2 regions of the Thioclava sp. ISO4 genome follow, and region 1 is predicted to be linked to the other one. Evidence: riboswitches for the same ligand, from Rfam matches in the RefSeq annotation. Region 1 holds a riboswitch; the other holds the start of a gene.
The links. Region 1 has a riboswitch for thiamine pyrophosphate ahead of thiM (hydroxyethylthiazole kinase). Riboswitches for the same ligand answer to the same signal wherever they lie in the genome.
Positions count from the first base shown of each region.

Region 1 (3,400 bases):
TTCGCGACCATCACCGGGTCGAGCACCACCGGACACTCGAGCCCTGTCAGCCCCTCGGCCACGGTCTCGATGATTGCGGCATCGCCGAGCATCCCGATCTTGATCGCGTCGATCCGGATGTCGTCGCGCAGCGACGTCATCTGAGCCGCGATCAGCCCGGTATCACACAGGCTGACCGCCTGCACGCCGCGCGTATTCTGCGCAGTCAGCGCGGTGATCACGCTCATCGCATAGCCGCCATTGGCGGAGATCGCCTTGATATCGGCCTGAATGCCCGCCCCGCCCGATGGGTCGGAGCCAGCGATGGTGAGAATATTCGGGATCATAGGTCGCTCCATGCGCTGCGCAGGGTTCGGGTGGCGCGCGCCATGTCAGGCGCGCGCGAGATGGCGGAAATCACGGCAAGACCGGCACCGCCGGCCGCGCGGATCGCGGGCGCATCGGTGGCGGTGATCCCGCCGATCGCGAGACAGGGGAGGTCCGTGCGTGCGACGATCGCGGCAAAGCCCGCATGGCCGATCGGGGCGGCGTGGTCGGGCTTCGAGCCGGTCGCATGGATCGGGCCGACGCCGAGATAATCGACGCCGGCAGGCACGGCGCCGATCTGCGCCTCGGTCTCGATCGAGAGGCCAAGGAGCATCTCGGGCCCGATCCGGCGGCGGATCGCGACCGGATCGCCATCGCTCTGGCCGATATGCAGCCCGGCGGCGCCGATCTCGATGGCCACCGCGACCCGGTCATTCACGATCAGCGGGACATCGTGGGGCGCAAGCGCCGCGATCAGCGTCCGGGCGAGCGCTGCGAATTCCGCATCAGGGAGCGTCTTGTCGCGCAGCTGCACCCAGCCCGCGCCGCCCTCAGCCGCCGCGATAGCCTGCGCGATCACGGGCTGCGGGGCGTCCGGGTCGGTGACGAAACAGATGGGCGGGATCATGCGGGGTCGATCCGCGCGCCGGCGCTCAGCGCCTCGGCGTCAATCGCATGGAGCGCATCGAGGAAGGCGACCTGAAAGCTGCCCGGACCTTGGGCGGTCGCGCCCGCGCGCTCCCCGGCGAGCCCGAAATAGGCGAGCGCCGCGACGACCGCCTCGAACCGGGGCTGGCCTGCCAGAAAGGCGGCGACGACACCGGTGAGCGAACAGCCCAAAGCGGTCACGCGGGGCATCATCGCATGGCCATTCGCAATCCGCGCGGCCTGCGTGCCGTCAGTCACGAAATCCACCGCGCCGGTCACCGCCACTACGGCGCCGCTCACACGGGCCAAGGCCCGCGCGGCGCTTTCCGCGGTCTCGACGCTCTCGGTGGAATCCGCCCCTTTCCCCGCGCCGGCCTCCCCCGCAAGCGCAAGGATCTCCGAGGCGTTGCCGCGGATCACCGTCGGGCGCAGGTCCACGAGGTGCGCACCAAGCGCGCGCCGATAATCCGTCGCGCCGACCGCGACCGGATCGAGCACCCACGGGATGCCCTGCGCGCGCGCGACCGTGGCCGCCGCCTCCATCGCCTCGGCCCAAGCGGGCGACACCGTGCCGATATTGATGCTGAGCGCCTGCGCGAGACCGGCGAACTCGGCGGCCTCCTCGCGCGCATGGACCATCGCGGGCGAAGCGCCCGAGGCCAGCAGCACATTCGCCATCACGTTCATCGCGACGTAATTGGTGATGTTGTGAACGAGCGGCGCGGTCTGCCGCATCTTTGCGAGATATTGTCCGGGGTCTTCCATCGCACTCTCCTTGGCTGCGGGCAGCAAGAGGAGTGCGAGGGGGCAAAAGGCGGGAACGCGCCTGACCGTCTCACGCGCCTCCCTCCGCCGGCATTATCCGGTTCAGGTTCTAAGGGTTCGTCTCAGCCCGGTTGCCCGAGCGCCCCTGTCGCTTCGTGCAAAGAGGTGACACCCTCCGAGCCGCCCGTCAAGCCGGGTCAGGCGAGGTCGGTGTTTTGCGACGGGTTCGCGCCATCAACCGGCGCGCTGTTTTCCAAGCCTTGGTGCGCCGAGCATGAACAGCACGCCCAAGGCGCTGAACAGAACGGTCATCACCACCGCCTCATGCCAGCCTGCGAAGAACCGCTCGCCATCGCGTCCGGCAATCAGCACCGAGATCAAGGCGATCCCGAGGGCGGAGCCGAGATAGCGCGCGGTATTGTTGGCCGCCGAGCCCATCGCGGCGCGCTCGGGCGGCACGGATTGCACCGCCTCATGGCCCAGCGCGGCGTTCAGGATACCGTTCGCAACCCCGGCGATCAGCAGCCCCGGCACGAGGATCGCCCAACTCGCCGCAGGTGTCGCGAGCAGCATTAGGGCCTGCCCGAGCCCGCAGCCGACGATCCCGCCGATCACGCGCTGGCGCGAGGTCCAGCGCGCGGGCAAGCGATGCGCGTTGAGCGCGGCGATCACGGTCAGGGCCGACCATGCGAGCAGGACGAAAGCGGCCGTGAGCGGTGTCTGGCCCATGCCGCGCACCAGCACGATCGGCACCAGAGACATCAGCGCGAGCACGCCCGCGCCCGAGGCAAACGCCGCGAGGGTCGCGCCGGTGAAGGGCGCATGGGCGAAGAGGTCGAGCCGCAGGATCGGGTTCGGGTCCCGGCGTTCGGTGCGCAGGAAAAGGGTCAGAAAGGCCAGCGCGCCCAACACGAGCAAGCCCACCACGGCGAAGGCGCCCAGCCGCAGCTCGGTCAGGGCCGAGAGCAGGCAGCCGAGGCCGAGCATCAGTAAAAGGCCGCCCGTGAGGTCGACCTTATGCGGGCTGCGCGGGCTCTCGGGCAGGCGGGCCGAGGCGCTCAGCGCAAGGGTGGTCGCCGCAAGCGCGATCGCCCAATGCCCTGCGGGCCAGCCGCCAATCGGCAGCAGCGCAGCGGCAAGGATCGGCCCCAGCGCCACGCCCGCGCCAAGGCCCGCGGCCCAGATCGCGGCGGCGCGGCGGCGTGGCTCGCCCTCGTAGATCTGGCCCAGAAGCCCGAGGCCGCAGGCCATGATACCGGCGCTGCCGAGCCCCTGCACGACACGCGCGACGATCAGGAACAAACCGGTCGGCGCGAGTGCGGCGGCAACGGAAGCGAGCGCGGTGAGCCACAGCCCGCCCACGAAAGTCCGCCTGCGCCCCAGCGTATCTCCGAAGGCCCCGGCGATCAGAAGCCCGCAGGCCGCCCCAAGCGGCATCCCCGACATGATCCACGCCTGCTGCGCGGGGCCAAGCCCGAGCGCGGCGGTCATCGCCTCGAGCGTGGTCAGCGGCAGGGTGAAGACGACGAGTGATAGCATGGTCGCAAGCGCCACGATGGCGAGCGGGGCTTTCGGAGTGACGGGCATCTCAGCTGTCCTTGCTCACGCGGTGGCGGAGCCAGACGACACCGTTCTCCAGCGTCTCGGTCTGCACCAGCTCCAGCGATTGCGCGGGGCCGGT
Region 1 covers NZ_CM176571.1:3,182,554-3,185,953, reverse strand. The annotation lists gene thiD (bifunctional hydroxymethylpyrimidine kinase/phosphomethylpyrimidine kinase) at 1-326, opposite strand, end outside; gene thiE (thiamine phosphate synthase) at 323-934, opposite strand; gene thiM (hydroxyethylthiazole kinase) at 931-1,719, opposite strand; TPP riboswitch at 1,782-1,876, opposite strand; gene AC2TZ7_RS15595 (MFS transporter) at 1,954-3,306, opposite strand; gene AC2TZ7_RS15590 (dihydrofolate reductase family protein) at 3,308-3,400, opposite strand, start outside.

Region 2 (3,400 bases), 150 kb from region 1:
CGGTGCAAAGGCGCAGCCTCCCGAGGTGCCGAAGGCCGAGCCGCCCGCGCGCGGGTTCCTGCGCCTGTCGCCGTCGCTGCTCGCGAAACTGCGGGCTGCGGCCGATCCGCGAAACGCGGCCTGATCACGCGGGCCTTCGCCGCGCGCGGGGCTGTTCGCGCAGCCTTGCCTTAGCGCAGGACCTGATCGGTGGGCCAGCTGAGCGTGGTCTCGGTGCGGATCGTCTTGGTCTCGCCCGCGCCCAGATCGAAGCGCCATGCGAGCACGCCGCGGCGATGGTCGTAATCGCTCTCGCTCGCGGGCGGGGTCGCCTTGGTCGTGATCTTCAGGTCCTCCTGTTCGGAATAGGGCACCCGGTCGATCACCCGCATCGGCCAGCCTTTGTCGGTGAGGTTCTTCACCTCGATCTCGACCACCTCGCGGCGCTCATTGGATTTCGAGATGAAGCCGCTATCGCCCTCCATCGTGTCGGGCACCCGGCGGTCCACGCGAATGCCTTCGATCGGCCCGAAGCCAAGCGTCAGATCGTCACCCGCCGCGACCATCGGCAGATGCGACTGGCCGACCAGCGCGCCATCGGCATAGAGGTTCGCGGGGCCGGGCAACAGGATCTCGCCGGTCGCGTTCTTGCCCTCGGCCACGCGATAGGCCTGCGGATCGGTCAGCGGCGCGGCCTCGGCGAAGACATCCATCGGCAGGGTCTTGGAATCGAGGCTCAGGCGCAGATCGTCCACTCCGTCGCGCAGGTCCACCGCGCTCGGGTAATGGTAGGTCACCGTCTCGCCCTGCATCTGCATCTCGGCGCGGTCGCTGATCGCGGCCTCCATCATCGGCTCGGGCGCAGCGCCAGACGCGGCGAGGGAGCGCTTCATCGGGACCGGCGTGGGCGGCGCGTCGGGATCACCGATCCGGGCCAGCCGCGGATAGACCTCGCCGGGCTCCGCCCGTCCGCCGGGACGTGCCGTCGAGAGGGTCAGATCGACGCCGCGCCAATCCTCGCCCGTGTCCTGATGGACCGAGACGAACCGCTCCATGTCCACCGCCCCCTTGTCGCGGTCGAGCCGCAGATCATAGGAGGGCTGCCAGCCCGCATTCTGGACGTAGGAAGTGATCGTCAGCGTGCCCGAACCCTGCACCTTGGCGCTCAGCACGTCACGATCCTGCGCCGGGTTCAGCAGCGCATCGAGCGCCGTCTGCGCCTGCTTCACCGCCTCTTTCGCGGGGTCGAGCGCGGCTTCCGCGCGACGCGCCTCGGCTTCAGCGGTAATCGCGCGCTCAGAGGCGGAGAGGATTTGATCCTCCACCATCTGCGCCAGTGCGCGCAGCTGTTCGGGTGCGGTAACCTGCGAGTCGGTGTTCTTGAGATAGGTGATCTGGTCGCGCGCGGCCTGCGCCTTGGCCCTGATCGTCGCCACCGAGTCCTGCTGTTCCGCCAGCGCTTCCTTCGCGGAGGCCAACCGATCCCGCGCGGATTTCACCGCCGCGCTCTCGCCATCGCCGACGGCGGGCGCGCGTCCGGAGATCAGGCTCACCGCGCCGATCTGCACACCGTCACCCGACACCCGCAGCGTCGAGATGTCGGTGCCTTCGGGAAAACCCGGCACCAGCAGGTCATGGCTGCCCTCGGGGGCGTCCAGCGTCACCTGCCGCACCACCTGCGCGCCGCGCGGGAATAGCGTCACGGCGGTGATCTTGCCCGGCGCCTCGATCGTGTCGGCCAAGGCGGGCAGGGCGGTCGCGGCCAGCAGGGCCGCCGTCAGGGTGATGCGCATCGGTTCCTCCCAAATCCGTACCAGATCGAGCCTGCGTCGCCCCGCGCGCAGTTGCAAGCCATTGAAATTCGGCGCGGCTCGCGACTGGCGGGAACTCGCCAGAGGGTCCGGGGCGCGGGGCAGGGACGCTGTGCCTGCTTGCCCTTGCGTCCGCAGCCGCGCGCGCTTACGTTGCGCCCTACCTCGGGGTGCCAGCGCAAGGCTGGCTGAGATGCGATCCACGCGAACCCGTTGAACCTGAACCGGTTAAGACCGGCGGAGGGAAGGTAGCCGGATCTCCCGGCCCCACTCCGTCCGGCAAGCCCAAGGAGTGAGGCATGAAAACCCACCTGATGCTTGCGGGAGCCCTGAGCCTGATCGCCACGATGGCGGCGGCCGAGGACAAGCCCGTACTCACCGTCTACGCGCCCGATTATTTCACGAGCGAATGGGGCCCCGGCCCCGCGATCGAGAAGGGGTTCGAGGCGAGTTGCGATTGCGATCTGAAATTCGTGGCGGGCGATGTGCTGCCGCGTATCCTGCTCGAAGGCGACAAGACCTCCGCCGATATCGCGATCGGTCTGAACACCGACGTGACCGCGAAGGCGCGCGCCACGGGCCTGTTCGCCCCGCATAACGAAGACACCTCCGATCTGACCATGCCGGTCAAATGGGACGATCCGATCTTCCTGCCCTTCGACTGGTCGGAGCTGGCTTTCGTCTATGACAAGACCAAGCTGAAGAACCCGCCCGCGAGCTTCCAGGACCTGCTCGATGCGCCCGACGACGCCTACAAGATCGTCATCGAGGATCCGCGCAGCTCGGTCGCGGGTCTGTCGCTGCTCTTGTGGGTGAAGGACATCTATGGCGACAAGGCCGAGGAGGCCTGGACGAAGATCGCGCCCAAGGTGCTGACCGTGACGCCGGGCTGGTCCGAGGCCTACGGCATGTTCACCGATGGCGAGGCGGATATGGTGCTCAGCTACGTCACCTCGCCCGCCTACCACATCATGGCGGAGAAGGATGACAGCAAAGTCGCGGCGATCTTCCCCGAGGGGCACTACTTCACCCCCGAGCTGGTCGCGCAGCTCAAGACCTCGAAGCACCCGGAACTGGCGCAGAAATTCCTCGATTACGTGCTCAGCCCCGATTTTCAGGGCATGATCGCGACGGCGAATTGGTCCTTCCCGGCGAAGCTGCCCCACGATCAGCTGCCTGAGGTGTTCCAGAACCTGCCGATGCCCGACAAGACGCTCTATCTGGGTGAGGCCGAGGCCGAGAAACTGCGCGGTCCGGCGCTGGACGAATGGCAACGCGCCTTCTCCAAATAAGACGCGCGCCCCTCTGGGCGGTGCTGGCGGGTGCGGCTTTGACCGCGCTCGTCCTTGGCACATTGGCTGCGGTGACGCTGCGAGCGGGCGGGCTGACGGGACTGCGCGAGACCGACCTCGCCGCGATCCGCTTCACGCTTTGGCAGGCGGCGGCCTCGGCGCTGATCTCCTGCGCGCTGGCGATCCCCGTCGCGCGGGCGCTGCACCGGCGCCGCTTTGCGGGGCAGGGGCTGCTGATCTCGCTGCTGGGGGCACCGTTCATCCTGCCGGTGATCGTCGCCGTTTTCGGGCTGATCGCGGTGTTCGGGCGGCGCGGGT
Region 2 covers NZ_CM176571.1:3,330,470-3,333,869, reverse strand. The annotation lists gene AC2TZ7_RS16330 (hypothetical protein) at 1-124, shown strand, start outside; gene AC2TZ7_RS16325 (DUF4139 domain-containing protein) at 171-1,772, opposite strand; TPP riboswitch at 1,947-2,053, shown strand; gene thiB (thiamine ABC transporter substrate binding subunit) at 2,090-3,082, shown strand; gene AC2TZ7_RS16315 (thiamine/thiamine pyrophosphate ABC transporter permease ThiP) at 3,058-3,400, shown strand, end outside.
Region 2: another riboswitch for thiamine pyrophosphate. It lies ahead of thiB (thiamine ABC transporter substrate binding subunit); the one in region 1 lies ahead of thiM (hydroxyethylthiazole kinase).